Regions from separate parts of the Streptomyces vinaceus genome, predicted to be linked through region 1. Evidence: predicted binding sites of a transcription regulator. Region 1 holds the regulator's gene; each other region holds the start of a gene.
What was found. The regulator HrcA, encoded in region 1, represses chaperone genes, less so after heat shock. The targets are predictions, from matches to a motif close to TTNGCACTCNGNNNNNCNGAGTGCNAA.
Positions count from the first base shown of each region.

Region 1 (9,813 bases):
CACGCACGAACGCCGCCGGGACCACCGCTCCGTGACCCGGCACGTACAGCGCGTCGTCCCCGCCCAGCGACAGCAACCGGTCCAGCGCCGCCGGCCACTGCGCCGGCACCGCGTCACTGCCCGCCTGCGGCTCCCCCGACTCCTCGACGAGGTCCCCGCAGAACACCGCCTCGCGCTCGCCCGGCACGAACACCGCCAGGTCGTACCGGGTGTGCCCGGGCCCTACGTTGGCCAGCAGCACCTGTACCCCGCCCAGCTCCAGCGTCCATTCGCCCGACACGGAGTGCTTCGGGACCACCAGCAGGTCCACCGCCTCGGCCGCCTCGGCCTCCGCCAGCCCCTGCGTGACCGCACTGACGCGCAGTTCCTCCCGGCCCGTCGACAGCTCCGCGTCCAGCCCGACCGCCCCGTACACCTCGGCGCCCGCGAACGCGGCCCCGCCCAGTACGTGATCGAAATGGCCGTGCGTGAATGCGATATGCGTCACGCGCCGGCCCGTCAGCCGCTCCGCCTCCGCCCGCAGCTGCGCGCCTTCCCGCAGGCACGAACCCGGATCGATCAGGAGCACCGATTCGTCCCCCACCACCAGTCCCACGGTGCAGTCCCACACCGGGAGTCGTCGCCGTCCGGTCCGTCCGGTCAGCCGCTCCCAGCCCGCCTCTTCCCAACGCACGTCCATACCGCGACGCTACCCTGGCGGGCCGCCCTTGCCAGGGGCTGACTACCCGGCCGTACACTGGCCGGGGGATCTCTGGCACTCGAACGCCCGGAGTGCCAACGAAGCAGATGAAACCGACCACGACGAGCGACGACGACCAGCTGGAGGTGTGCGCGATGCTCAGCGAACGCAGACTCGAGGTGCTGCGCGCCATCGTCCAGGACTACGTCGGGACGGAGGAGCCGGTCGGCTCCAAGGCGCTCACCGAGCGGCACCGGCTCGGCGTCTCGCCCGCCACCGTGCGCAACGACATGGCCGTGCTGGAGGAGGAGGGCTACATCGCCCAGCCCCACACCAGCGCCGGCCGGATCCCCACCGACAAGGGCTACCGGCTCTTCGTCGACAGGCTGGCGGGGGTCAAACCCCTGTCGACGCCCGAGCGCCGGGCCATCCAGAACTTCCTCGACGGCGCCGTCGACCTCGACGACGTCGTCGGCCGCACCGTGCGGCTGCTCGCGCAGCTCACCCGGCAGGTCGCCGTCGTCCAGTACCCGAGCCTGACCCGGTCCACGGTCCGGCACGTCGAGCTGCTGTCGCTGGCCCCGGCCCGGCTGATGCTCGTACTGATCACCGACACCGGCCGGGTCGAGCAGCGGCTCGTCGACTGCCAGGCGCCGTTCGGCGAGGCCTCGCTCGCCGATCTGCGGGCGCGGCTCAACAGCCGGGTCGTCGGCCGACGGTTCACCGACGTGCCGCAGCTCGTACAGGACCTGCCGGAGTCCTTCGAACCGGAGGACCGCGGCACGGTGTCGACGGTGCTCTCCACGCTGCTGGAGACGCTGGTCGAAGAGGCCGAGGAGCGGCTGATGATCGGCGGGACCGCCAATCTCACGCGCTTCGGACACGATTTTCCCCTGACGATCAGGCCGGTGCTCGAAGCGCTGGAGGAGCAGGTCGTGCTCCTCAAGCTGCTGGGCGAGGCCAACGAGTCGGGGATGGCCGTACGGATCGGGCATGAGAATGCCTACGAGGGACTGAACTCCACGTCCGTCGTCTCGGTCGGCTACGGTTCGGGCGGCGAGACAGTCGCCAAACTCGGCGTGGTCGGACCGACCCGCATGGACTACCCCGGAACGATGGGAGCGGTACGCGCAGTGGCACGTTACGTCGGACAGATCCTGGCGGAGTCGTAAGTGGCCACGGACTACTACGCCGTTCTCGGCGTGCGCCGCGACGCATCGCAGGACGAGATCAAGAAGGCCTTCCGCCGCCTGGCGCGTGAACTCCACCCGGACGTGAATCCGGACCCGAAGACGCAGGAGCGCTTCAAGGAGATCAACGCGGCCTACGAGGTGCTCTCGGACCCGCAGAAGAAGCAGGTCTACGACCTCGGCGGCGACCCGCTGTCCTCCTCGGGCGGCGGCGGGGGCGCGGGCGGCTTCGGTGCGGGCGGCTTCGGCAATTTCTCGGACATCATGGACGCCTTCTTCGGCCAGGCCTCGCAGCGCGGACCGCGCTCGCGGACCCGCCGCGGCCAGGACGCCATGATCCGCCTCGACCTGGAGCTGGACGAGGCCGCCTTCGGCACGACCAAGGACATCCAGGTCGACACGGCCGTCGTCTGCACCACCTGCTCCGGAGAGGGCGCCGCTCCCGGCACCTCGGCGCAGACGTGTGACATGTGCCGTGGTCGCGGTGAGGTGTCGCAGGTCACCCGGTCCTTCCTGGGCCAGGTCATGACCTCGCGCCCCTGCCCCCAGTGCCAGGGCTTCGGCACCGTGGTCCCGACCCCGTGCCCCGAGTGCGCGGGCGACGGCCGGGTCCGCTCCCGCCGCAGCCTGACGGTCAAGATCCCGGCCGGTGTCGAGAACGGCACCCGGATCCAGCTCGCGGGCGAGGGCGAGGTCGGCCCCGGCGGCGGCCCCGCCGGCGACCTGTACGTGGAGATCCACGAGCTGTCGCACCCCACCTTCCAGCGGCGCGGGGACGACCTGCACTGCACGGTGACCATCCCCATGACGGCCGCGGCCCTGGGCACCAAATGCCCGCTGGAGACCCTGGACGGCATGGAGGAGATCGACATCCGCCCGGGCACCGGGTCCGGCCAGTCGATCCCGCTGCACGGGCGCGGCGTCACGCACCTGCGCGGCGGCGGCCGCGGCGACCTGATCGTCCACGTCGAGGTCACCACCCCGAGCAAGCTGGACGCCCAGCAGGAGGAGCTGCTGCGCCAGCTCGCCAAGCTGCGCGGCGAGGAGCGGCCCATGGGCCAGTTCGCGCCGGGCCAGCAGGGCCTGTTCAGTCGCCTGAAGGACGCCTTCAACGGCCGCTGACCGGCCCGTCGGCAGACGTACGAGCCCGGTCCGGGGACGCCCCGGACCGGGCTCGCCGCATGGATCCGGACGCCGCCGGAGAAGCGGACTATGCCAGGCGAATGCCGTGATTTAGCCCGGTGAGCGGGACATGGCACGATGCAGTCCATGTCCTCCGCACCGTACGGTCTCTCCCCCTACCCGATCGTGCAGGCTCCCATGGCGGGCGGCGCCTCCTGTCCGCCGCTGGCCGCCGCCGTGTGCGAGGCGGGCGGCCTGGGCTACCTGGCCGGCGGCTACAAGACCGCCGACGGCATGTACCAGGAGGTCAAACAGCTGCGCGCGCTCACCCGGCGCCCCTTCGGCGTGAACCTCTTCATGCCGCAGACCGGGTACGTGGACCCCGCCGCGGTGGAGGCGTACCGCGGGCAGCTCGCCGGTGAGGCGAGCTGGTACGACGTCTCCCTGGCCGAAGAGGACATCATCGGCACCAGCGACGACGGTTACGACGCCAAGCTCGCGATCCTGCTCGAAGACCCGGTCCCCGTCGTCTCGTTCACCTACGGGGTGCCCGCGCCCGCGGTCCTGGCCGCCCTGCGCAAGGCCGGCACGTACTCGGTCGTCACCGTCACCTCGGTCGACGAGGCCCGCGCCGTCCAGGCCGCGGGCGCCGACGCCGTCTGCGTCCAGGGCGTGGAGGCCGGCGGTCACCAGGGCACCCACCGCGACGACCCGCAGGCCGACGGCACGGCGGGCGTGGGCCTGCTCGCGCTCGTGGCCCAGGTACGGGAGGCCGTGGCGCTGCCGATCATCGCGGCGGGCGGGCTGATGCGGGGCTCGCAGGTCGCGGCGCTGCTGGCGGCGGGCGCGGACGCGGCGCAGTTCGGCACCGCGTTCCTGGCCTGCCCCGAATCGGGCGCGCACCCGCTGCACAAGCAGGCCCTGACCGACCCCCTGTTCCCCCACACGGAGCTCACCCGGGCGTTCTCGGGGCGGCCGGCCCGGGGCCTGGTGAACCGGTTCATGCGGGAGCACGGGCCGTACGCCCCGGCCGCGTACCCCCAGCTCCACCACATGACCAGCGGACTGCGCAAGGCGGCCGCCGCGGCCGGGGACCCGCAGGGCATGGCCCTGTGGGCGGGCCAGGGGCACCGGCTGGCCCGGGCCCTGCCCGCGGGGGAGCTGGTGGAGGTGCTGGTGGCCGAACTGGCCGAGGCGCAGAGCGGATGGAAGTCGATGGACAACAGGAGTACGTCATGACCGCCCCCGTGTTCGTGGTCGAAGAGGTCCCCGCAGGGCCGGAGTTCGTGCTCGACGGCCCGGAGGGCCGGCACGCGGTCTCCGTGAAGCGGCTGAACCCCGGCGAGGACGTGGTCCTCACCGACGGGCGCGGCCACTGGGCCGAGGGGGTCGTCAAGGCCGCCGAGGGCAAGGACCGGCTGGTGGTCATGGACCTGAACTCGATCGAGGAGGAACCGGAACCGGCCGTCCGGATCACCGTCGTACAGGCCCTCCCCAAGGGCGACCGAGGCGAGCTCGCCGTCGAGACCATGACCGAGACCGGCGTCGACGCCATCGTCCCCTGGCAGGCCTCGCGCTGCATCACCCAGTGGCGCGGCGACCGCGGCGCCAAGTCCCTGGCCAAGTGGCGGGCCACGGCCCGGGAGGCGGGCAAGCAGTCCCGCCGGGTGCGCTTCCCGGAGGTCGCGGAGGCCATGTCCACCAAGCAGGTCGCGGCGCTGCTGGCCGGGGCCGACCTGGCGATGGTCCTCCACGAGGACCGGGACACCCCCTCGGGCGCCCTGGCCACGGCCGAACTCCCGGCCGCCGGCTCCGTCGTCCTGGTCGTCGGACCCGAGGGCGGGGTCTCGCCGGAGGAGCTCGCCGTCTTCGCGGAGGCCGGGGCCCACCCGTACCGCCTGGGCTCCTCGGTCCTGCGCACCTCCACCGCCGGAACCGCGGCGACGGCGGTCCTGCTCGCGCGCACCGGCCGCTGGTCCTGAGCCGCCCGTCCCGCCGAAACCCGCATGAGGGCGCCGACGGCGCCGGATACGATGCCGGGGCTGATCATCGTCGGCTCCGGCGGCCCGTCCGCCGCAGCCGCAGTCTCGGAAGGCGGAGCAATGGCCGGGGAACCGCAGGCGGACTGCCTGTTCTGCAAGATCGTCGCGGGTAACATCCCCGCGACCGTGGTCCGGGAGACCGAGACGACGTTCGCCTTCCGGGACATCAACCCGCAGGCGCCCACGCACGTCCTCGTGATCCCCAAGGTGCACTACCCCGACGCCGCCTCGCTCGCCGCCGCCGACCCGGCCGCCGCCGCCGACGTGCTGCGCGAGGCCGGGCAGATCGCGGCCGACGAGAAGCTGGACGACCACGGCTACCGCATCGTGTTCAACACCGGCGCCGGAGCCGGCCAGACCGTCTTCCACGCGCACGCGCACGTCCTGGGCGGCCGCGGCCTCCAGTGGCCCCCCGGGTAGCACCGTGTCCGTACGCGAGTTCGTGGTGCTGGGCACCGCCAGCCAGGTGCCCACCCGCCACCGCAACCACAACGGCTACCTCCTGCGCTGGGACGGCGAGGGCATCCTGTTCGACCCGGGCGAGGGCACCCAGCGCCAGATGCTGCGCGCCGGGGTGGCCGCGCACGACATCGACCGGATCTGCGTCACCCACTTCCACGGTGACCACAGCCTCGGCCTCGCCGGGGTGATCCAGCGCATCAACCTGGACCGGGTCCCGCACCCCGTCACGGCGCACTACCCGGCCTCGGGGCAGAAGTTCTTCGACCGGCTCCGGTACGCCACCGCCTACCGGGAGACCGTGGCGCTGCGCGAGGAGCCCGTGGCGGCGGACGGGACGCTGGCCGAGGGGGCCTCGTACGTCCTGGAGGCCCGGCGGCTCTCGCACCCGGTGGAATCCTTCGGCTACCGCCTGACCGAACCGGACGGACGCCGCATGGTGCCCGAACTCCTCGCGCGGCACGGGATCAAGGGGCCCGACGTGGGCCGGATCCAGCGCGAGGGGCGGCTGGGCGGGGTCACGCTCGACGACGTCAGCGAGCCCCGGCCGGGCCAGAGCTTCGCCTTCGTCATGGACACCCGGCTGTGCCCCGGCGTCGACGCGCTCGCGGCGGGCGCCGACATGCTGGTGATCGAGTCCACGTTCCTCGACGAGGACGAGGCCCTGGCGACCGACCACGGCCACCTCACCGCCGGCCAGGCGGCCCGGGTCGCACGCGACGCGGGCGTACGCCACCTCGTGCTGACGCACTTCTCGCAGCGCTACGGCGACCCGCAGGAGTTCGAACGCCAGGCCCGCGCGGCCGGTTTCGAGGGCGAGCTGACGATCGCCGCGGACCTCGTACGGGTTCCCCTGCCCAAGCGGGGCTGAGGGCGGAGCGGGCAGCCGGTCCGGGGACCCGCTAGAGCCGGTCCTTCGCGGCGGCGCGGCGGGTGCGGGCGGCCGTGGGGGTCAGGAGCAGGATCCGGCGCGGAGTGCGCCGTACGCGGACGGGCGCGTCGGCCACCGGGCCGGGGCCGGGGGCCGGCGCCGGGACCTCGCCCCGCAGGACCGGTCCGCCGACCGCGGCGGTGGCGGTGGCCGCAGGGCCCCTGCCGGCGTGCACCGCGACGGCGGTCAGCGGTCCGGCCACCGCCAGCAGCAGCCCGCCCAGCACCAGTCCCATGCCCGGGAGCCCGAAGGCCTCGGCGAGCAGGCTGCCCGCCACCGGGCCGCAGGCCGTGCCCAGCGAGGAGGCGGCCCCGGCGAACACCGCCCAGCGGCCGCGCGGGTCCAGGGCCGCCGCGAGGCCGATCACGTACGAGAGGACGACCGGGTAGACCGCGTTCCACAGGACCTCCCCGGCCGCGAAACCGGCGAGCCCGTCCGCGGAGGCGGTCAGCACCACGCAGCCCGCGATGGCCGCCGTGCCCGCGCCGATCGGGACCGCCCGCCCCAGCCGCGTGCCGAACGCGGAGGCGCCCGTGACCCCGAGCAGGCCCGCGCCCAGCGCCACGGCGAAGACGACGCCCAGCGTGGCCTCGGACAGCCCCGCCTGCTCGGCGCCGATCCGCCCGCTGACGCCCCACAGGGCCTCCTGGGTCAGGGACCAGAGCAGCAGGCACCCCGCCAGCACCGCCCCGGCGCGCGGGTACGGCGGCCGGCCGGAGCTCCGTACGGCGGCCGGACCGGGACGGGTCGGCCCGCCCAGGCGGCCGGTGGCCGGCCAGGCCAGCGCCGCGACCAGGGCGATGGCCGCGAACGGCAGCCCGTGGCCGCCGCCGAGGTGGGGCAGGGTCAGGTACAGGGCCCCCGCGGTCGCCGAGACCGACAGCAGCCCGAGCGAGGACATCCGGTGCGGATCACGGTGCCCGGCGATCCCGGCGGCTGCCACGGCGGTCGCGCTGCCGGAGCCGAAGCCGCCGACCACCACGCCCGCGACCACGAGCGGGAGCAGGGTGGTGGAGGCCGCCGTCCCGTAGCCCAGGACGGCGAGCAGCAGGCCGAGCCGGGCCAGCGGCCGCGGCCCGCGGCGGGGGATGCAGGAGGCCAGGGTGAACCCGGCGGTGGCGGAGCCGAGGAGCAGGGCCGTGCCGACGAGCCCGGCCTGGGCGGGGCTCAGCGGGAGGTGGGCGTCGAGGCGTCCGACGACGGTGGGGAGCAGGTAGGGGGCGACGTACCCGGCCGTGAAGAGGGCCACCAGGGGCCAGGCGGCGGGCGGCGCGGGGGTGGTGTCGGACACGGCTCTTCCCGATGATGCGCAGGTGGGGCGGGATTTCCGCGAGGCCGCGGTCCCCTTGTCTATCAAGCCGCCGGCGACCCCGAGAAGAGCACCACGAGAGTGATGTGCGCCACACTGTGTTTTGGCCCTGCCCACGGTGGGCAGGGCTGGCAGCTTTCCACCGCATGCCCGCTTGCGGAAACGAGCCTTCGCACCAGAGCCGGGAGTACACCGTGACCAGTCGGGACAGCCGCACCAGCCGCACCGCAGACCTGGACCCGCTCGACAGCGCGGCCGCGGACCTGGATCCGCTCGGCCCGCTGCGGGACCCCCTGGAGCCGGGGTTCGACGTCTACCTGACCGGCACGGTCTTCCTCGACATCATCTTCACCGGCCTCGACTCGGCTCCGGTGCGCGGTACCGAGTCCTGGGCGCGCGGCATGGGCTCCAGTCCCGGCGGAGTGGCCAACATGGCCACCGCCCTGGCCCGGCTCGGCCTGCGCACCTCGCTGGCGGCCGCGTTCGGCGACGACCACTACGGCGAGTACTGCTGGGACGCGCTGGAGCAGGGCGAGGGCATCGACCTGTCGATGTCGCGGACCATCCCCGGCTGGCACAGCCCGGTCACGGTCTCGATGGCGTACGAGGGCGAGCGCACGATGGTCTCGCACGGCCACGAGGCCCCGCCCCCGGCGGGCCCCGGCCCGTTCCCGCAGTGCCCGCCGCGCACCCGGGCGGCCGTGGCCTCGCTGGCGCGGGGGCGGACGGAGCCGTGGGTCGCGGAGGCGGCGCGCCGCGGGGCGCGGATCTTCGCGGACGTGGGATGGGACGAAAGCGGCCGCTGGGACCTGGCGGCACTGCCGGACCTGGAGCACTGCGAGGCCTTCCTGCCGAACGCGGGGGAGGCGATGCGGTACACGCGGACGGACTGTCCCAGAGCCGCGGCCCGGGCGCTGGCCGAGAAGGTGCCGGTCGCGGTGGTGACGATGGGCGCGGAGGGCTCGTACGCGGTGGACGGGCGGACCGGCGAGACGGCGGAGGTCCCCGGGATCGCGGTGGAGGAGCTGGACCCGACGGGGGCGGGGGACGTCTACGTGGCCGGGTTCGTCACCGGCACCCTGGCGGGGTGGCCGCTGGGGGACCGGCTGGCCTTCGCGGGGCTGACGGCGGCCCTGTCGGTCCAGGAGTTCGGTGGCTCCCTGTCGGCCCCGGGCTGGCCGGAGGTGGCCCACTGGTGGCGCACGGTCCCCGAGACCCTGCGGCCGCGCTACGGGTTCCTCGACGCGCTGGTCCCGCCGGGCGGGGAGCCGGCCTCCCGGCGCCGGGCGGTCCCGACCATCGGCTTCCGCCATCCCGTCTAGGGCGTGCCCGCCAGGGCCCCGCGGGCGGGGTGAAAAACCCCCTCGGGGATGGGGCGGCCAAGTCGTACCCTTGGTACTCCGGAGGTCGTCGATCGGCGCGGCCCCTCAGCGGGAGGTATGTGCAGGCCACAGTGCCGGCCCATGACTCAGACACCCACAGCCCAGAACCCGGCGCCGGGGCAGGCGCGAGCCCACTTCACCGTTCCGGCCAGGCACCCGATGGTCGCGGTGCTCGGCTCTGGTGACGCCCTGTTGCGCGTGATCGAGAAGGCCTTCCCGAAGGCCGACATCCATGTTCGGGGCAATCAGGTCAGCGCGGTCGGAGACGCGGCGGAAGTCGCTCTGGTCCAGCGCCTGTTCGACGAGATGATGCTGGTGCTCCGCACCGGGCAGCCGATGACGGAGGACGCAGTGGAACGCTCGATCGCCATGCTCAAGGCGAGCGGCAACGGCAACGGGCCGGACGAGACCCCGGCGGAGGTGCTCACCCAGAACATCCTCTCCAGCCGCGGCCGCACCATCCGCCCCAAGACCCTCAACCAGAAGCGGTACGTCGACGCGATCGACAAGAACACGATCGTGTTCGGCATCGGCCCCGCCGGTACCGGCAAGACCTACCTCGCCATGGCCAAGGCGGTCCAGGCCCTGCAGTCCAAGCAGGTCAGCCGGATCATCCTGACCCGCCCCGCCGTCGAGGCCGGAGAGCGGCTCGGCTTCCTGCCCGGCACCCTCTTCGACAAGATCGACCCGTACCTGCGC
Region 1 is NZ_CP023692.1:4,973,885-4,983,697, forward strand. It holds gene CP980_RS22405 (MBL fold metallo-hydrolase) at 1-679, opposite strand, end outside; gene hrcA (heat-inducible transcriptional repressor HrcA) at 835-1,851, shown strand; gene dnaJ (molecular chaperone DnaJ) at 1,852-2,991, shown strand; gene CP980_RS22420 (nitronate monooxygenase) at 3,139-4,230, shown strand; gene CP980_RS22425 (16S rRNA (uracil(1498)-N(3))-methyltransferase) at 4,227-4,973, shown strand; gene CP980_RS22430 (histidine triad nucleotide-binding protein) at 5,094-5,453, shown strand; gene CP980_RS22435 (ribonuclease Z) at 5,458-6,363, shown strand; gene CP980_RS22440 (MFS transporter) at 6,395-7,714, opposite strand; gene CP980_RS22445 (carbohydrate kinase family protein) at 7,879-9,054, shown strand; gene CP980_RS22450 (PhoH family protein) at 9,196-9,813, shown strand, end outside.

Region 2 (9,813 bases), 1.9 Mb from region 1:
TCAGGACCGGCGCCGTTCAGGACCCGGCGCACCGGGCCGGCCCGCGGGGACCGCGCGGCCCGACGCGCGGCCCGCCGACCGGCACGCGCAGGACGAAGCGGATACCGGTGCCGCCGCCCGCCCGGGGCTCCAGCGCCCGCGCCTCGCCCCCGTGCGCGCGGGCCGTCTCGCGGACGATGGCCAGGCCGAGGCCCGTACCGCCGCCCGCGCGCCCGCGGTCCGGGTCCAGGCGGACGAACCGCTCGAAGACCCGGTCGCGGTCGGCCGCCGCGATGCCGGGGCCGTCGTCCTCGACCTCCAGCACCGCCCATCCGCTCCCGCCGGGGTCCGCCGGCTCGGTGGCCGCCCGTACGACGACCCCCGTACGGGCGTGCCGCAGCGCGTTGTCCACCAGATTGGCCAGCGCCCGCTCCAGCCGCGCCGGATCCCCGGCCGCCGGTACGGGCTCCCGCGCGTCCAGCCGGAGCGGGACCCGGGGCTCCGGGCGCCGGGCCAGCTCCTCCGCGGCCAGCAGCGCCAAGTCCACCGGCTCGGTCCGCGGCAGGGGACCGCCGTCGAGCCGGGCGAGCAGCAGCAGGTCCGCGGCGATGCGCTGGAGCCGCTCGGTATCGGCCAGCGCGGCCGCGACCGACTCCCGGTCGGGGCGGCCGCCGGCCAGCGCCACCTCCAGCCGGGACCGGACGGCGGCCAGCGGGTTGCGCAGCTCGTGGGAGGCGTCGGCGGTGAACTGCCGCTGGCGGGCGTCGGACCGCTCCAGCCGGTCGAGGGTGTCGTTGACGGTCCGGGCCAGCTGGGCGATCTCGTCCGCCCCGCCTGGGTCCGGAACCCGGCGGTCCAGCTCGCTGGCGGTGACGGCCGCGAGCTCGGTGCGGATCGCGGTGACCGGGCGCAGGGCGTGTCCCGTCACCCACCAGGCGAGGGCCGCCGCGAAGCCGATCAGCGGGGGTGCGCCGGCGAGCAGGCCGAGGGCGATGGCGCGGGTCGCGTCGTCCACGTCGCCGAGCACGGTGACGGCGTACACCTCGTGCCCGCCGGGCGCGTCGACCGCGACCACCGCGCGCCGCTCCCCGCCGGGGTGCGAGGGCGGCAGGACGGCGGAGCGGGAGTCCTCGCCTGATGCGCCCGATACGCCTGATGCGCCCGACGCCCCGGACGCCCCGGACGCCCCGGACGCCCCGGACGCTCCGGCCCCGGGCGGGCGCAGGCCGCCGAGGTCGGGGGCCCCGGAGAGGTCCCCGGTGGAGGCGACGGTCCGCCCCCGCGCGTCCCGTACGAGGACCAGGTCGACCCCGCTCTCCGGTGCGGGGAGCCGCCCGCCGGGCAGGGCGTGGCCTTCGAGCTGGGCGGCGACCTTGCGGGCGGCCAGTTCCGTGCGGCCGGTGGTGTTGTCGAGGAGGTTGGCCCGCAGCAGGGTGTACAGCCACAGCCCGCCGGCGCCCAGTACGGCGGCCATGGCGAGGGCCGCGGCCACCGCGGCCCGGCGCCGCAGCGGGCCCGGGCTCGTCCTGGATTCAGCCACCGTCGGGGGCCATGCGGTAGCCGGTGCCGTGGACGGTGAGGATCGAGCGGCGGCCGAAGGGCGCGTCGATCTTCTTGCGCAGCGAGGAGACGTACACCTCGACGATGTTCTGGTCGACGGCGTGGGGGACGTCCCAGACCTGGTCCAGGATGTCCTGCTTGGCGACGGCCAGGCCGGGCCGCTCCATGAGGCAGGCGAGCACGCCGAGCTCGCGGGCGGTGAGCTCGATGTCGTGCCCGCCGCGGCGGCATCGGCGGCCGGCGGGGTCGAGGACGAGGTCACCGGCCTGGAGGGTGGGCCGGGGGCCGGCCGATCCGGCCGCCGCCCGCCGGGCGAGGGCGCGCAGGCGGGCGGCCAGGACGACGAACGAGAAGGGCTTGGTCAGGTAGTCGTCGGCGCCGCAGTCCAGGCCTTCGGCCTCGTCGTACTCGCCGTCCTTGGCGGTCAGCATGAGGACGGGCGTCGGGTCGCCGTCGGCCCGCAGGCGGGCGCAGACCTCGTACCCGCTGAGACCGGGCAGCATCACGTCGAGCAGGACGGCGTCGTACGGGCCGGTGCGGGCGAGGTCCAGCCCGCGGTGGCCGTCATGGGCGAGGTCGACCCAGTGGCCGTCGGCGCACAGGCCGCGCCGCAGTGATTCGGCGAGGCCCTCTTCGTCTTCGACCACGAGAATGCGCACGACCCCAACTGTCACATACCGCCCGTCCGTGGCCCCCGGGCCCGGCCTCGGGCGGGGCGTGGGGGAGGCCGGGGGAGACCCCCGATCCGGACGACCCGGGGGAGCGTGTTGGCACTCCGCTTGACCGAGTGCTAATCACCGGAATAGTCTCGCACCTGGCACTCGCCACCGGTGAGTGCCAACACAGCGACGGGCAGGTCCGGCACCCGCGACGACGGATCCACCTGGTCGCCACCCAGACAGTTAGCCCCGTGAGATCTCCGAAGGGGGAGGTCGGATCGTGACGACCACCAGCTCCAAGGTTGCCATCAAGCCGCTTGAGGACCGCATCGTGGTCCAGCCGCTCGACGCCGAGCAGACCACGGCTTCCGGCCTGGTCATCCCGGACACCGCGAAGGAGAAGCCCCAGGAGGGCGTCGTCCTCGCCGTGGGCCCGGGCCGCTTCGAGGACGGCCAGCGTCTCCCGCTGGACGTCAGCGTCGGCGACATCGTGCTGTACAGCAAGTACGGCGGCACCGAAGTGAAGTACAGCGGCGAGGAGTACCTCGTCCTCTCGGCTCGCGACGTGCTCGCGATCATCGAGAAGTAGTTCACCGAAGCATTGCTTTGAGCTGCGCCCCTGGTCACCCCGCTGATTGCCGGGCGGCAAGGGGCGCAGTTCGTTAAACCCGAGTTTTCGAGAGGGCTGAACCGCTCCCATGGCGAAGATCCTGAAGTTCGACGAGGACGCCCGTCGCGCCCTCGAGCGCGGCGTCAACAAGCTGGCCGACACGGTGAAGGTGACGATCGGCCCCAAGGGCCGCAACGTCGTCATCGACAAGAAGTTCGGCGCCCCCACCATCACCAACGACGGTGTCACCATCGCTCGCGAGGTCGAGCTGGACGACCCGTACGAGAACCTGGGCGCGCAGCTCGTGAAGGAGGTGGCGACCAAGACCAACGACATCGCGGGTGACGGCACCACCACCGCCACCGTGCTGGCCCAGGCGCTGGTCCGCGAGGGTCTGCGCAACGTCGCCGCCGGCGCCTCCCCGGCCGCCCTCAAGAAGGGCATCGACGCCGCGGTCAAGGCCGTGTCCGAGGAGCTCCTCGCGACCGCCCGCCCGATCGAGGACAAGTCCGACATCGCCGCCGTGGCCGCGCTCTCCGCGCAGGACCAGCAGGTCGGCGAGCTCATCGCCGAGGCGATGGACAAGGTCGGCAAGGACGGTGTCATCACCGTCGAGGAGTCCAACGCCTTCGGCCTGGAGCTGGAGTTCACCGAGGGCATGGCCTTCGACAAGGGCTACCTCTCCCCGTACATGGTGACCGACCAGGAGCGTATGGAGGCCGTCCTCGACGACCCGTACATCCTGATCAACCAGGGCAAGATCTCCTCGATCCAGGACCTCCTGCCGCTGCTGGAGAAGGTCATCCAGGCCGGCGCCTCCAAGCCGCTCCTGATCATCGCCGAGGACGTCGAGGGCGAGGCGCTCTCCACCCTCGTCGTCAACAAGATCCGCGGCACCTTCAACGCCGTCGCCGTCAAGGCGCCCGGCTTCGGTGACCGCCGCAAGGCGATGCTCCAGGACATGGCCACCCTCACCGGTGCCACCGTCATCGCCGAGGAGGTCGGCCTCAAGCTCGACCAGGCCGGTCTGGACGTACTCGGTTCCGCGCGCCGCGTGACCATCTCCAAGGACGACACCACGATCGTCGACGGCGGCGGCAGCGCCGACGAGGTCCTCGGCCGCGTCAACCAGATCAAGGCCGAGATCGAGTCCACGGACTCGGACTGGGACCGCGAGAAGCTGCAGGAGCGCCTGGCCAAGCTGGCCGGCGGCGTCTGCGTCATCAAGGTCGGCGCCGCCACCGAGGTGGAGCTCAAGGAGAAGAAGCACCGCCTTGAGGACGCCATCTCGGCGACCCGCGCCGCGGTCGAGGAGGGCATCGTCTCCGGCGGTGGCTCCGCGCTCGTCCACGCCGTCAAGGTCCTGGAGAACAACCTCGGTCTGACCGGCGACGAGGGCACGGGTGTCGCGGTCGTCCGCCGCGCCGCCGTCGAGCCGCTGCGCTGGATCGCCGAGAACGCCGGCCTTGAGGGCTACGTCATCACCTCGAAGGTCGCCGAGCTCGACAAGGGCCAGGGCTTCAACGCCGCCACCGGCGAGTACGGCGACCTGGTCAAGGCCGGCGTCATCGACCCGGTCAAGGTCACCCGCTCCGCGCTGGAGAACGCCGCTTCCATCGCCTCCCTGCTGCTCACGACCGAGACCCTGGTCGTCGAGAAGCCGGCCGAGGAAGAGGGCGACGCCGGTCACGGCCACGGTCACGGCCACAGCCACTGATCGAGCCCCACGCCGAGAAGGCCCCGTTCCGCATCTGCGGAACGGGGCCTTCCCCGTGGGTGCGGCGCCGTCACATCGCGCCGAGTTCCCTCATCAGGCGCATGGCGTCGTAGTGCCACCAGCCTTCCTTGATCATCGCGTCCTCGCAGCGGAAGACCGTCGTGCCGGTCATCGTGCAGTCCTTGCCGGTCGGGGCGATGCCCATGAACTCGCCCTTGTGCTTGCCGTTCCAGGTCCACAACGTGGTGACGTGGTCGTCCTGCGCCGTCTGGGCGTCCCGCGTGAAGGTGAAGTCGAAGGCGCTGCGCCACGCCTGCACGTCCTCGCGGATGCCGTCGCGGCCGACCTTGACCTCGGGCCGGCTGATGTCGTGGTCCCGGTAGTCCGCCGCGAAGATCTCGTCCACGACCGACATGTCGCCCTTCACGGCGACCTCTTCGAACATGCGGTTCGCGAGCAGCGTGTTGAGGTGCTCGTCGCGTACGACGTCCAGGTTGGTGAACCGGGGCATCCCGTCGCAGAGGGCCATCATCTCCTGGAACATCGTGTCCGTCTCCGGGAGGTGAGAGTTCTTCATGGCCGCTTCGTACGACGGGAATTCGACGATGTCGAGGAAGTGGGTGTCGGACTCCCGGTCCCGGCCCACCACCGAGTGGGACACGGTGCGCTTGCCCTTCGTCTTCGCCAGGTACCGGTCGATGACCTCGTTGACGGCCTCGGGCCTGCTGGTCTCGTAATCGACTATTTGTACGAATGTCATGGCGCACTCCCGCGCTGGAAGGGACACGTCCAGTTTAGGGAGATTTCACCCGTTCAGCCGGTTTCGGGCCGGCCTGCCCGCGCCCCACTCGGACTACTGCGGGCCGTACTTCCGGCCCGTACGCGAGGAGACCCCGCCCAGCAGCCCGCGCGGGGTCAGCTTCACCAGGCCCATCAGCGCCTTGTACCGCGGGTCCGGGACCGAGACGGTCTTGCCGCGCGCCAGGTCGTCCAGGGCCGCCGCCACCAGCTTGTCCGCGTCCAGCCACATCCAGTTGGGGATGTTGTCCGTACCCATGCCGGCCCGCTGGTGGAACTCGGTGCGCACGAAGCCCGGGCACAGCGCCATCAGCCGTACGCCCGATCCGGACAGGTCCCGCGCCGCGCCCTGCGTGAACTGCACGACCCAGGCCTTGCTCGCCCCGTACGTCCCGCGCGGTACGAACGCCGCCACCGAGGCCACGTTGACGACGCCGCCCCGGCCCCGCGAGCGCATCGACTCGGTGGCCGCCGAGGTCAGCCGCAGGACCGCCTCGACGTGCACCTTGAGCATGGTGAGCTCGTCGGCCATGGAGACTTCGAGGTAGCGGCCCTTGTTGCCGAAGCCCGCGTTGTTGACCAGCAGGTCCACCGGGTGCGTACGGTCGCCCAGGCGGCGCTCCACGGCGGCGATGCCCTCGTCGGTGGACAGGTCGGCGGTCAGTACCTCGGCCTCGATGCCGTGCCGGTCGTGCAGCTCGGTGGCCTGCTCGCCGAGGCGCTTCGTATCCCTGGCCACCAGTACGAGGTTGTGCCCCTGGGCGGCGAGCCGCCGGGCGAACGCGGAGCCGATGCCCGCCGTGGATCCCGTAATCAACGCAGTCGTCATAGGCGCAACCTAGCCGCCTCCGGCGACAGCTCAAGAGGAGCCCGCCGGGCGGTACCCCTTCGTGATCACCGGCGCCGCGCACCGTCGCTTCCCGCTGCGGAACCGCTACTTCCGGCTACGAAAACCCCCTGCTCCCGCCCTACTGCCCGTACTTCTCCGCGTGGGCCAGGGCCATCTCGTGCCACTGCGGGGCCATCGCCGCGCCCGCCTCCCGCGTGCGCGGGAGCAGCGACCGGTCGGTGGTGAACGCGCGGAACCAGAGCTCCACCGTCACGTCGTGGTCCGGCCGGTGCACGACCTCCACGCGGTCCCCGGGGGAGACGGGGCCCTCCTGGACCACGCGCAGGTACGCGCCCGGCCGCGCGGCCGCCGTGAAGCGCTTGACCCAGCCCCGCTCGCCGAGGGCGCCCTGGAAGGTGCGGCACGGGATCCGGGCCGAGGCCACTTCGAGGACGAGCCCGCCCGAGCCGACCCGCCAGCGCTCGCCGAGCCGTGCGCCCGTCAGGTCCATGCCGGAGGTGGTGAGGTTCTCGCCGAAGAGCCCGGGCGGCAGTTCGCGGTCCAGCTCGCCCTCCCACCAGTCGAGGTCCTCGCGCGCGTAGGCGTAGACGGCCTGGTGGTCCCCGCCGTGGTGGCGCAGGTCGCAGACGGCGTCCCCGGTGAGGCCGCTGGCGCCGACGCCCTTGGGCCCGGGGGCGGACACGTGGACCGGGCCGGGGACGGGCTTCTTGCCGATGCCGGTCAGCCCGCCCTTCGCGTCGGTGTGGTCGACGACCGCCGCCCGGCCGAGGTTCACCGAGACGACGCGCAGGGGGGCCGAGGGGGCGCCGGGGGCGCCGGAAGTAGAGGGGGGCATGGAGTCACGGTAGCCGAGCTCGCTCAAAGGAGCACGAGCATATTCACGCTGCGCCCAAAGGTGGGCTTATGCTCGAAGGATGATCGAGGCACGTCATCTCCGGGTACTGCGCGCCGTCGCCGGCACCGGGTCCTTCTCCGCCGCCGCCCGGGAGCTCGGCTGCACCCAGCCGGCCGTCTCCCAGCAGATGAAGGCGCTGGAGCAGTCGGCCGGCACCCCGCTGCTCGTCCGCGCCGGCCGCGAGATGCGGCTGACCCAGGCCGGTACGGCCCTGGTCCGGCACGCCGCCGGGATCCTCGCCGGGCTGACCGCCGCCGAGGAGGAGGTCGCCGCCATCGCCGGGCTGCGCGCGGGCCGGGTCCGGCTGGTGTCCTTCCCCAGCGGCAGCTCCACCCTGGTGCCGACCGCGCTGGCCGCGATGCGCGCCGAGCACCCCGGTACCCGGATCTCGCTGGTCGAGGCGGAGCCGCCGCGGTCGGTGGAGATGCTGCGCGAGGGCGACTGCGATCTGGCGCTGGCCTTCCGGTACGGCTCGGTGCCGCCCGCGGCGGCCGGCCCGGCCGACGGGGGCGAGTGGGAGGACCTCGTGGTGCGGCCGCTGCTCACGGACCGCCTGGTCGGGCTGGTGCCGGACGGGCACCGGCTGGCGGGGGCCGAGCGGGTGGGCATGGCCGAACTGGCCGACGAGCCCTGGATCGCCGGCTGCCCGCGCTGCCGCCGCCATCTGGTGGAGGTGTGCGAGGGGGCGGGGTTCACCCCGCGCATCGACTTCGCGACCGACGACTACCCGGCCGTGGTCGGCCTGGTGGGCGCCGGTCTGGGCGTCGCCGTACTGCCCGAACTGGCGGTGGAGTCCGTCCGGGCCAAGGGCGTGAGCGCGGTGGCCGTGGAGCCCGCGGTGGAGCGGGAGGTCGTGGCGCTGACCCTGCCCGACCTCGCGCGCGTACCCGCCGTGGCGGCGACCCTGGCCGAACTGGAGCGGGCCGCCGCGCGGGCCGCCACGCGCTGACCGTACGGCGGTACGGCCAACCGCGTGACGTTGCGGGCCGGTCCCGGTCCGCGTGCAGCCTGAAGAAACGTTCCTTCGTACGTTTCGGCGAACTTCGGGTCAGTGCGGCGGCAGGGGTCCGATCGTGCTCGACGCGGGGATCAGGCGATGGCGTGCGCGTCCCATCAGCTCTTCACGCTCGTCTTCGGTGAGGCCGCCCCACACCCCGTAGGGCTCGCGGACGGCCAGTGCGTGCGCGGCGCATTCCGAGCGCACCGGGCATCTCATGCAGACCTCTTTAGCCGAGGCCTCGCGCGCACTCCTGGCCGCGCCCCGCTCGCCTTCCGGGTGGAAGAAGAGGGAGCTGTCGACTCCTCGGCAGGCTGCCAGCAGCTGCCAGTCCCAGAGGTCGGCGTTCGGTCCGGGGAGGCGGGAGAAATCTGCCATGGGTAGTCCTCTTGGTGCCGGTACTGAGACGGATACGGTCCAAGTCTCCACACCTACTGTCGTAGTAGATGTAAATATGACTCATTGGGAATCTAGCCTCAGACACGTGCCAAACGGAAGAAAAGCCGCCAAATAGGGCATAGCTCCAGATGGACGACACGCGGAGAGTGGCACCCGTGTCGTATTCGCTTCCTCACGTAGAGTGCCGAAGGTGTCCGTCCGACCCGTAACTCTTTCGAGTGACCATCGTTGAGAGTGCGAAGGCGGTTGAACGAAGAAGTTCCCGGACAGGTGTCCGAGAGCATCGACCGCACAGGTGACGATACGTACCAGCCTGGAGGCTCAAGGTGACGCGCATCAGCAGCTGCGGAGGGCGGTCATGACTTCCGTCCTCGTCTGCGACGACTCCCCGCTTGCCCGAGAGGCGCTCCGTCGCGCGGTTGCCACCGTGCCCGGCGTCGAGCGTGTGACGACGGCTGCCAACGGCGAGGAAGTCCTCCGCCGCTGGGGTGCCGACCGCTCCGATCTGATTCTGATGGACGTACGGATGCCGGGGCTGGGCGGTGTGGAGACGGTGCGCCGGCTGCTCTCGGCCGATCCGGGCGCCCGCATCATCATGCTGACGGTCGCCGAGGACCTGGACGGGGTGGCCCTCGCGGTCGCCGCCGGCGCCCGGGGCTATCTGCACAAGGACGCCTCGCGCGCCGAACTGCGGGCCACGGTCACCCAGGCGCTCGCCGACCCGACCTGGCGACTGGCCCCGCGCCGGCTCCGCTCGGCCGAGATGGGCGCCGCGCCCACGCTCACCGCGCGCGAGATCCAGGTGCTGGAGGGCATGAGCCACGGCCGGTCCAACGCGGAGATCGGGCGCGAGCTCTTCCTCTCCGAGGACACGGTCAAGACGCACGCCCGCCGGCTGTTCAAGAAGCTGGGCGCCTCGGACCGGGCGCACGCCGTGGCGCTCGGGTTCCGCTGGGGCCTGGTCCGCTGACCGCGAGCCCGCAGTCCGGACGCTGAGAGCGGTCCCGTCCGCCACCGGCGGGCGGGGCGGCGCGCCGCGCGCCCGGCCGCGCGGCGTCCCGTACGCCCGCCCCGGCCGGCCGGCGCCGCCCCGGTTCCGGTCGTCCCCCGGCCGCCCTCGGTGGCCTCCGGCCGTCCCCGGCCGTCCCCGCGCGGCCCGTCCCGCACCCGCCGCCCGGGCGTCGTGCGCCCGTCCGTTCCCGTCCCGCCGTACCCGGTGCGCACCCGGGGAGGGGCGGGGCACAATCGGGGGGCGTGTCGCTTCGCGCGCGATGCCGCATGCTTGAGGTGTGGCGCATTTTCTGGGATGGGGCCTCGGGGAGTATCCGGTCGAGCGGGAGGGGAGGGCG
Region 2 is NZ_CP023692.1:3,075,412-3,085,224, reverse strand. It holds gene CP980_RS13535 (sensor histidine kinase) at 17-1,519, opposite strand; gene CP980_RS13530 (response regulator transcription factor) at 1,512-2,198, opposite strand; gene groES (co-chaperone GroES) at 2,479-2,787, shown strand; gene groL (chaperonin GroEL) at 2,897-4,525, shown strand; gene CP980_RS13515 (ester cyclase) at 4,596-5,285, opposite strand; gene CP980_RS13510 (SDR family NAD(P)-dependent oxidoreductase) at 5,379-6,152, opposite strand; gene CP980_RS13505 (MOSC domain-containing protein) at 6,292-6,963, opposite strand; gene CP980_RS13500 (LysR family transcriptional regulator) at 7,088-8,017, shown strand; gene CP980_RS13495 (WhiB family transcriptional regulator) at 8,117-8,443, opposite strand; gene CP980_RS13490 (response regulator transcription factor) at 8,823-9,434, shown strand.
Region 2: groES (co-chaperone GroES) is a predicted target of HrcA. The motif match lies at 2,307-2,333, and genes of this name have one in related genera.

Region 3 (9,813 bases), 850 kb from region 1:
CGTTCCGGCGGCGGTTCCGCCGGGAGGTGGAGGCGGCCCGGCGGGTCCGGGGTGCGTACACCGCCGAGCTGATCGACGCCGACGTGGACGCGTCGCCGCCCTGGCTGGCCACCGTGTACGTGCCGGGGCCCTCGCTGTCGGAGGCCGTGGCCCGGCGCGGACCGCTGCCGGTCCCGGCGGTGCTGTGGCTGATGGCCGGAGTGGCCGAGGCCTTGCAGGTCATCCACGGTGCGGGGATCGTGCACCGCGATCTGAAGCCGTCGAACGTACTGCTGGCCGCCGACGGGCCCCGCGTCATCGATTTCGGCATCTCGCTGGCGTCCGACACCACCTCGCCGACCGCCACGGGCAGCGCCATCGGCACGCCCCAGTACATGGCCCCCGAGCAGGCGCTGGCCGGTGAGACCACGGCGGCCACCGATGTCTTCGCACTGGGACAGACGGCGGCGTTCGCCGCGCTGGGCGAGCCGCTGTACGGGGACGGCCCGTCCGTCAGCGTGCTGTTCCGGATCGTGCACTCCGAGCCCGACCTGTCCCGGCTGCCGGAGTCGCTGCGCCCGCTGATCGCCCGGTGCCTGGCAGCCGATCCCGACGATCGCGCCACCCCGGCGGAGGTCGTGGCGTGGTGCAGGCAGCGGCTGGGCGGGGACGCGGACGCGGGTGGCGGTCCGGCCGTCTGGCGGGAGGTGGCCGGGCCGGAGCCGGTGGTCCCGGCCCCTGTCCCGGACCCCACGTCGGTGCACACGCGGGCCCTGGGCACGCAGCCGTCGCGGCCACCGCATTCGCCGCAGCCGTCGCAGCCGTCCCCGATGGCCTGGCAACCGCCGGCCACGACGCCGCTCACGCCGGAGGAGCGGCGGCGGCGCAGGCGGCGTACCGCCCTGATCGTCGGCGCGGTGGTGACGGTGTCGGCCGTCCTGCTGACCGGGCTGGCCTGGAAGGTCATGGACGCGGCGGACCGGGCGCGCGAACGGAGCGCGGCCGCGGCCACCTCCTCCGGCCCGGCGAGCGGCGGCAAGACCACCGGGTCCGGCGGGTCCAAGGGGTCCGGCGGGTCCACCGGGCCCGGCGGGTCCGCGGCGAGTACGCCCAAGGCCTCCAAGGCGCCCGCAGCCGTCCCCTTCCCCCAGGTTCGGCTGGACCAGGAGAACTCGATCGGCATCAAGGACCCGGTCCGGCGGGAGGACCGCACGGGGGACATCCGTCTGGACTGCGAGAAGAACAGCTGCGCGCTGGCGAGCGACACGAGCGTGATCGTCCAGCTGTACGCCGATCCCGGCACCGGCAACCTCGACACGTGCGGCCTCCTCACGAAGGCCGCCACGCAGCACGAGCTGCCGCTGGCCGCATCGGCGCCCGGCACCGAGATCTGCCTCCGGCACCCCTCGGGGGACATCGCACTGCTCGTGATCCAGACCAAGCCGGTCGTGCGGCTGCCCGATCTGCCCGGCTGGATCACCGCGGACATGACGGTGTGGCGCGCGGCCTGACGCGGCCAGCCCCCCAGGGGGTCAGGGCTCAGCCCCGGGCGGCCTCGACGAAGGCGCGGATCAGGGCGGGGTCCTTCACCCCGCGCTCCCGCTCCACCCCGCTGGAGACGTCCACGCCCCAGGCGCCGGTGGTCTCCACGGCCTCCCGGACGCTGCCCGGGGTCAGCCCGCCGGCCAGCAGCCAGCGGCCCTCGGGGGCGGTGAACTGCGCCGAGCCCCAGTTCCACGGCTTGCCGGAGCCGGGGTCGGGCGCGTCCAGCAGCAGCAGGTCCTCCCCGTACTCCCCGCAGCGCTCCACGTGCTCGGCGGTGGCCCGCAGCAGGGTCCGGCCCTCGGCGCGCAGCGCCTCGTAGTACTCCGGGCCCTCGTCCCCGTGGAGCTGGACCCCCCGTACGCCGCTCTCCTCGGTCAGCCGCCGCACCTCCTCGACCGGCTGCCCCCGGAACACCCCGACGGTCAGCACCGATTCCGGTACCCGCGCCGCGAGCTCCCGCGCCGCGTCGGCGCCGATCGTACGGGGGCTCCCCGGGGCGAAGACGAAGCCGACGGCGTCCGCCCCGGCCGCAACGGCCACGTCGACATCGGGCCCGGTCTTCAGCCCGCAGATCTTCACGAACAGCTCGCTCATCCCCCCAGTCAACCAAACCGCCCTGTTGGGTGGCGATCCGTCCCGGGGACCGGGCGGGTCCTTCCTTGCGCCGCTAGCCTGGAACGGGGGCTCACGCCCCGTGCACGGCACGCCACGCGGAGGACAACGGTGACGATCATGGTTGAACGGGCCACACCGATAGAGCAGGCGGCACCACCGACATTCGAGACGCTCCTGCGCACGGTCGAGGAGATGGACACACCTGACGGCTACAAGGCCGAGCTCATCCGGGGGAAGATCGTCGTGTCACCGTGGTCCAGGCTTCGCTACTCCCGTCGCATGCGGGCGCTGCGCGAGCAGCTTCAGGCGCACCTTCCCGAGGGGCATTTCGCAGACACCTCCCCTTTCCTCTTCCAGTTCCCGTCGGTTCAGCGCGGCTACGGGCCGGACCTGTACGTCGCGGACGAGGCCGCGTTCGATGAGGAGGGCCGCCACGCGGACGGCGCCGCCTTGTCCCTCGTCGGCGAGTTCACCTCCGTGTCCACCAAGGACGCCGACTGGGAGGAGAAGCTGGAGGTGTACGGCCGGATCGTGCCCGTCTACCTGGTCGTGGACATGCAGGGATCCGAGATCACCTGCTTCTCGGACCCCTCCCCGCAGGGCTACCGCTCTCGCAAGACCGTCGCCTTCGGCGAGGACTTGCCCGTCCCCGAGCCCTTCGGCTTCTCCCTCGACACCACCGGCTTCTAGGGGCCCCGGAAACGCCCGAGGGCGGCACCCCCCGTGTGGGGAGTGCCGCCCTCGGTCGAAGAACAGCCGATCAGCCAGGGGCCGATCAGAAGTCCATGTCACCGCCCGGCATGCCGCCGCCGGCCGGGGCGCCGGCCTTCTCGGGCTTGTCGGCGATGACGGCCTCGGTGGTGAGGAAGAGGGCCGCGATCGACGCCGCGTTCTGCAGCGCGGAACGGGTGACCTTCGCCGGGTCGATGATGCCCTCGGCGATCATGTCCACGTACTCGCCGGTGGCGGCGTTGAGGCCCCAGCCGACGGTCAGGTTGCGGACCTTCTCCACGACGACGCCGCCCTCAAGACCACCGTTGACGGCGATCTGCTTGAGCGGGGCCTCCAGGGCGAGCTTCACGGCGTTGGCGCCGGTCGCCTCGTCACCCTGCAGGTCGAGCTTCTCGAAGACCGCGGAGGCCTGGAGCAGGGCCACGCCACCACCGGCGACGATGCCCTCCTCGACGGCCGCCTTCGCGTTGCGAACGGCGTCCTCGATGCGGTGCTTGCGCTCCTTGAGCTCCACCTCGGTCGCGGCACCGGCCTTGATGACGGCCACGCCGCCGGCCAGCTTCGCGAGGCGCTCCTGGAGCTTCTCGCGGTCGTAGTCCGAGTCGGAGTTCTCGATCTCGGCGCGGATCTGGTTGACGCGACCCTGAACCTGGTCGCTGTCACCGGCACCGTCGACGATCGTGGTCTCGTCCTTGGTGATGACGACCTTGCGGGCGCGGCCGAGCAGGTCCAGGCCCGCGTTCTCCAGCTTGAGGCCGACCTCCTCGGAGACGACCGTGCCGCCCGTGAGGATGGCGATGTCACCGAGCATGGCCTTGCGGCGGTCGCCGAAGCCCGGGGCCTTGACGGCGACGGACTTGAAGGTGCCGCGGATCTTGTTGACGACCAGGGTCGACAGGGCCTCGCCCTCGACGTCCTCGGCGATGATCAGCAGCGGCTTGCCGGACTGCATGACCTTCTCAAGGAGCGGCAGCAGGTCCTTGACCGAGCCGATCTTCGAGTTGACGATCAGGATGTACGGGTCGTCGAGCGACGCCTCCATACGCTCCATGTCGGTGGCGAAGTACGCCGAGATGTAGCCCTTGTCGAAGCGCATGCCCTCGGTGAGCTCCAGCTCCAGACCGAAGGTCTGGGACTCCTCGACCGTGATGACGCCTTCCTTGCCGACCTTGTCCATGGCCTCGGCGATGAGCTCGCCGATCTGGGTGTCGGCGGCGGAGATGGAGGCCGTGGAAGCGATCTGCTCCTTGGTCTCGACGTCCTTCGCCTGCTCCAGCAGGGCGCCGGAGACGGCCTCGACGGCCTTCTCGATGCCGCGCTTGAGGGCCATCGGGTTGGCGCCGGCGGCCACGTTGCGCAGGCCCTCGCGGACGAGCGCCTGGGCGAGCACGGTGGCGGTGGTCGTACCGTCGCCCGCGACGTCGTCCGTCTTCTTGGCGACTTCCTTGACCAGCTCGGCGCCGATCTTCTCGTACGGGTCCTCGAGCTCGATCTCCTTGGCGATGGAGACACCATCGTTGGTGATCGTGGGGGCGCCCCACTTCTTCTCAAGGACGACGTTGCGACCCTTGGGGCCGAGGGTGACCTTGACGGCGTCGGCGAGCTGGTTCATCCCGCGCTCGAGACCGCGCCGGGCCTCCTCGTCGAACGCAATGATCTTGGCCATCTGAAGTGGTCCTCCAGGACTGGGGTTCCCCCTGCACCGTCGGGTACGAGGGGAGGCTTGGATTGCTCCGGACCGCGCCCGCGCCCGCGACGGACGGCCTGCGTGCCCGGCGGTTCCTTCCCGCCGGACCCTGCGGGCCTCACCGACCCGGTCCTGTGTAGTAGCACTCTCAAGCAGAGAGTGCTAACGCCAATGATTAGCACTCGACCCCCGAGAGTGCAAGCGGCTTCGGAGAAGGCGGGTCCCGGCCGGCCCCGGGCAGCACGAAGGGCCCGCACCCCTCCTCTGAGGTGCGGGCCCCGCGTGTACGTGTCGGTGGTCGATCGCGCCGGGACTAGACGGCGAGCTTGACCATGTCCGCCTGCGGACCCTTCTGGCCCTGCGAGATCTCGAACTCGACCCGCTGACCCTCTTCAAGGGTGCGGTACCCGTCCATCTGGATGGCGCTGTAGTGGACGAACACATCCGCACCACCGTCGACCGCGATGAAGCCGTAGCCCTTCTCCGCGTTGAACCACTTGACGGTGCCCTGAGCCATGCCTAACTCCCCTATTACTGGCCCTTGCGCAGGACCGCACTTCGCGGTCCCGGGTCAGAACTTGCGCCGGAACGCCTCGACCGGGGCTGAATGTATCTGCACCGCTGCTGTCTGCAACAGGTCAATCCGACGAGAAATCTGGACACGGGGATACATTGAAATAGAGTGAAAAGTTGGCATATTCCTGGGCAACTCGGACCCGGCATATCTCGCCAAAGCCCCATACCGCACTCGGACATTGACTCAATGTCAACCATCACGCGACCCGCTCATATGCGGCGGGCAAGAACAGCGGAGGGGACTTCCCCAACTCTACCGCGCCCAACCAAGCAGAATTACCCCCTCCGCTTTTACCGGAGGGGGTAATTCTGGGCTTTCGCGTATCAGCAGCCGCCCGCGACGGCGGGGATGATCGAGACGCCCGCGCCGTCCGGCGTCACCGCGTCCAGACCACCCTCGAAGCGCACGTCGTCGTCGTTGACGTAGACGTTCACGAAGCGGCGCAGCTTGCCCTGGTCGTCCAGGACGCGGGCGGCGATGCCCGGGTGGCTCGCCTCCAGGGAGGCGATGACCTCGGAGAGGGTCGCGCCCTCGGCGGAGACCTCGGCCTGGCCGCCGGTGTAGGTGCGCAGGATGGTGGGGATGCGGACGTTGACGCTCATGGCGCTACTGCCTTTCCGGGTGCGAGGGGAGGGGAGGGGTGTCCGGCGGATCAGGCCAGGCCGGCGGCGCGGAACGCGTCCAGGCTCGGGCGGATGGTTGCGGTCTGCCCGCTGTCCGCGGCCACCGCCTCCAGGGTCTTGAGGCCGTCACCGGTGTTGAGGACCACCGTGGTCAGCGCCGGGTCGAGCTGCCCGTTCTCGATGAGCTTCTTGGTCACGCCGACGGTCACGCCGCCCGCGGTCTCGGCGAAGATGCCCTCGGTCTGCGCGAGGATCTTGATGGCCTCGACGACCTGCTCGTCGGTGACGTCCTCGACGTAGCCGCCGGTGCGGCGGGCGATGTCCAGGACGTACGGGCCGTCGGCCGGGTTGCCGATGGCGAGCGACTTGGCGATGGTGTCCGGCTTCTGCGGGCGGACCACGTCGTGACCGGCCTTGAAGGCGGTCGAGACCGGGGAGCAGCCCTCGGCCTGCGCACCGAAGATCTTGTACGGCTTGTCCTCGACGAGCCCGAGCTTGATCAGCTCCTGCAGACCCTTGTCGATCTTCGTCAGCTGCGAGCCGGACGCGATCGGGATCACGATCTGGTCGGGCAGCCGCCAGCCGAGCTGCTCGCAGATCTCGTACGCCAGGGTCTTGGAGCCCTCGCCGTAGTACGGGCGCAGGTTGACGTTGACGAAGCCCCAGCCCTCGCCGAGCGGGTCGCCGATGAGCTCGGAGCAGAAGCGGTTGACGTCGTCGTAGTTGCCCTCGATGCCGACGAGGTCGCCGCCGTACACACCGGCCATGACGACCTTGCCCTGCTCCAGGTCGTGCGGGATGAACACGCAGGAGCGGAAGCCGGCCCGGGCGGCCGCGGCGCCGACGGCGCCGGCCAGGTTGCCGGTGGAGGAGCAGGACAGGGTGGTGAAGCCGAAGGCGCGGGCGGCCTCGACGGCGATGGCGACGACGCGGTCCTTGAAGGAGTGCGTCGGGTTGCCGGAGTCGTCCTTGACGTACAGCTTGCCGGTGACGCCGAGCTCCTTGGCCAGGTTGGCCGCGTCCACGAGCTTGGTGAAGCCGGGGTTCAGGCTGGGCTTGGAGGCCACGTCCGCGGGGACGGGCAGCAGCGGGGCGTAGCGCCAGATGTTGTTCGGGCCGGCCTCGATCGCCGCGCGCAGCGCCTCGGGGTCGCCGGCCGGGAGGTCGTACGCGACTTCCAGCGGACCGAAACACTCGACGCAGGCGAAGATGGGGCCGAGCTCGAAACGGGTACCGCACTCACGACACGAGAGGCCGGTGGCAGGTCCGAGATCGACAGAGGTGGCAACAGTCTGTGCAGCCATGATGGCGAGGCCCTTTCTCCTCATCTTCCCCATGGCGCACTTCGCCATGAGACGGAATTGGCACCTTCCCTAGCCGGGGACCTCGCTGCTGCAAGCAAGCGCGAGAACCGACTGGAGGGTTGCCGGGGCTTCAACGGGCCGTGTCCCTCTGCCCCTCTGGATGAGCGGTATGGCACCGGCTCGCGCGCTCTGCGGCACGTCCGGGCGTTTGTGCGCGGGGACCCCCGGCATGCGGTGGTCCTTCGCGTTGTTCAAGACTGTAACCGAAGGTCCGGGTGGTTGAGACAGCCGTCCGAACCGCGAGATGGATCACTTTTCGGCCGAAAGCGCCGAGGGCTACGGGCTACCTACGGACGACCAGGGAGTGCTGAACGTGCTGGAAGAGGTGGAGCGCTGGTTCGCGGACCGCTCCTGGTCCGCGGCCGACCGACCGCTCGACCAGCTGCTGTCGGCCAAGCGGGCGACGGGCACCACGGTCAGCGTGGTGCTGCCCGCGCTCGACGAGGAGGAGACGGTCGGGGCGATCGTCGAGGTGATCCGGCGCGATCTGATCGACGGGATGCGGCTGCCCCTGGTCGACGAGCTGGTGGTGATCGACTCGGGCTCCACCGACCGGACCGCCGAGGTGGCCGCCAAGGCCGGCGCCCGGGTGGTGCACCGCGACGAGATCCTGCCGCGGATCCCGGCCGTGCACGGCAAGGGCGAGGTGCTGTGGCGCTCGCTGCTGGTGACCGGCGGGGACGTGGTCTGCTTCGTCGACGCGGACCTGCGGGACTTCTCCTCCGCCTTCGTGTCCGGGATCGTCGGCCCGCTGCTGACCGAACCGGACGTGCAGTTCGTCAAGGCGATGTACGACCGCCCGCTGGGCGACGCCCCCGGCCAGGGCGGCCGGGTCACCGAGCTCGTCGCCCGCCCCCTGCTCAATCTCCACTGGCCGCAGCTGGCCGGCTTCGTCCAGCCGCTGGGCGGCGAGTACGCCGTGCGCCGGTCCCTGCTGGAACGTTTGCCCTTCCCCGTCGGGTACGGGGTGGAGCTCGGCCTGCTGGTCGACGCGCTGCACACCGTCGGGCTGGACGCGCTGGCCCAGGTGGACGTGGGCGTACGGCTCCACCGCCATCAGGACGGCCAGGCACTCGGCCGGATGGCGGCGGCGATCTACCGGACGGCGCAGCTGCGGCTCGCGCCCGGGAACTCCGCCGGCCACCGCTGGGGGCACCCGCCCGTACGGCCGGAGCTGACGCAGTTCGAGCGCGGCCCGGACGGGTTCACGCCGCGCACCCACCCCGTGGACACCGAGGAGCGGCCGCCGATGGCCGGGGTCAAGGAGTACTCCGGCCGCCGGGTGGCGTGAGGGAACTGACGTTTGAGCGGGCGGGCCCCGGGCTAGGTTCGCCGCATGGCTTCTCAGGTACTCGTTGCAGCGAACCGCGGCCCGCTCTCCTACGAACTCGGCGACGACGGCACCCTCACGGCCCGGCGCGGCGGGGGCGGACTCGTCTCCGGCCTCTCCGCCGCCCTCGCCCGCCAGCCGGAGGCGCTGTGGATCTGCGCGGCGCTGTCGGACGCGGACCGGGAGGCGGTCCGGCGGGGCGTCTCCGAGACCGGCGTCCGGATGCTGGACATCGATCCCACCACGTACGACGGCGCGTACAACGGCATCGCGAACTCGGTGCTGTGGTTCACCCACCACCACCTGTACGACATCCCGCGCGAGCCGGTGTTCGACGCGCGGTTCCGGCAGCAGTGGGACGCGTACGCCGCGTACAACCACGCCTTCGCGGTGGCACTGGCCGAGGAGGCGGGCGAGGGCGCGGCCGTGCTCGTACAGGACTACCACTTGGCGCTGGTCCCCGGTGAGCTGCGCGAACTGCGGCCCGACCTGAGGATCAGCCACTTCACGCACACCCCGTGGGCCTCGCCGGAGTTCCTGGGGATGCTTCCCGACGACATCCGCGCGCAGCTGCTGTGGGGGATGCTCGGGGCGGACGTCGTGGGCTTCCACACCTGGGCCTGGGCCGAGGCCTTCGTGGCCGGGGCGCACATCGACGACGCGAGCGGCAGCGCGGGACCGGCCGGGGACCGGCGGCGCGGCGTGCGGCACCGGAAGGCGGGCGCGGACGCGCGCTCCACCGAGGTGGCCGTGTACCCGCTGGGCGTGGACGAGGACGAGCTGCGGGCGCTGGCGCACCGGCCGGAGGTCAACGACAAGCTGGCCGCGCTGCGGACTGAGGTCGGGGACCGCAAGGCGATCGTCCGGGTGGACCGGACGGAGCTGTCGAAGAACATCATCCGGGGGCTGCTGGCCTACCGGGAGCTGCTGACGGCGCACCCCGAGTGGCGCGGGCGGGTGGTGCACCTGGCCTCGGCGTACCCCTCCCGGCAGGACCTGGAGGTCTACCGGTCCTACACGCAGGCGGTACGGGAGCTGGCCGAGCGGATCAACGAGGAGTTCGGTACGCGGGACTGGCAGCCGGTGCTGGTGTCGGTGAAGGACGACTTCGCCCGCTCCCTGGCGGCGTACCGGCTGGCGGACGTGGCACTGGTCAACCCGGTGCGGGACGGGATGAACCTGGTGGCCAAGGAGATCCCGGTGGTGTCGGACGCGGGGTGCGCGCTGGTGCTGTCGACCGGGGCGGGGGCGTACGGGGAGCTGCGCGAGGACGCGCTGACGGTGAACCCGTACGACGTGACGGCGACGGCGGAGGCGCTGCACGCGGCGCTGTCCATGCCGGCGGGCGAGCGGCTGGAGCG
Region 3 is NZ_CP023692.1:4,122,517-4,132,329, reverse strand. It holds gene CP980_RS18640 (serine/threonine-protein kinase) at 1-1,490, shown strand, start outside; gene CP980_RS18635 (phosphoribosylanthranilate isomerase) at 1,519-2,118, opposite strand; gene CP980_RS18630 (Uma2 family endonuclease) at 2,332-2,829, shown strand; gene groL (chaperonin GroEL) at 2,915-4,537, opposite strand; gene CP980_RS18620 (cold-shock protein) at 4,872-5,075, opposite strand; gene CP980_RS18615 (MoaD/ThiS family protein) at 5,459-5,737, opposite strand; gene thrC (threonine synthase) at 5,788-7,086, opposite strand; SAM riboswitch class I at 7,080-7,229, opposite strand; gene CP980_RS18605 (glucosyl-3-phosphoglycerate synthase) at 7,436-8,413, shown strand; gene CP980_RS18600 (alpha,alpha-trehalose-phosphate synthase (UDP-forming)) at 8,459-9,813, shown strand, end outside.
Region 3: groL (chaperonin GroEL) is a predicted target of HrcA. The motif match lies at 4,734-4,760, and genes of this name have one in related genera.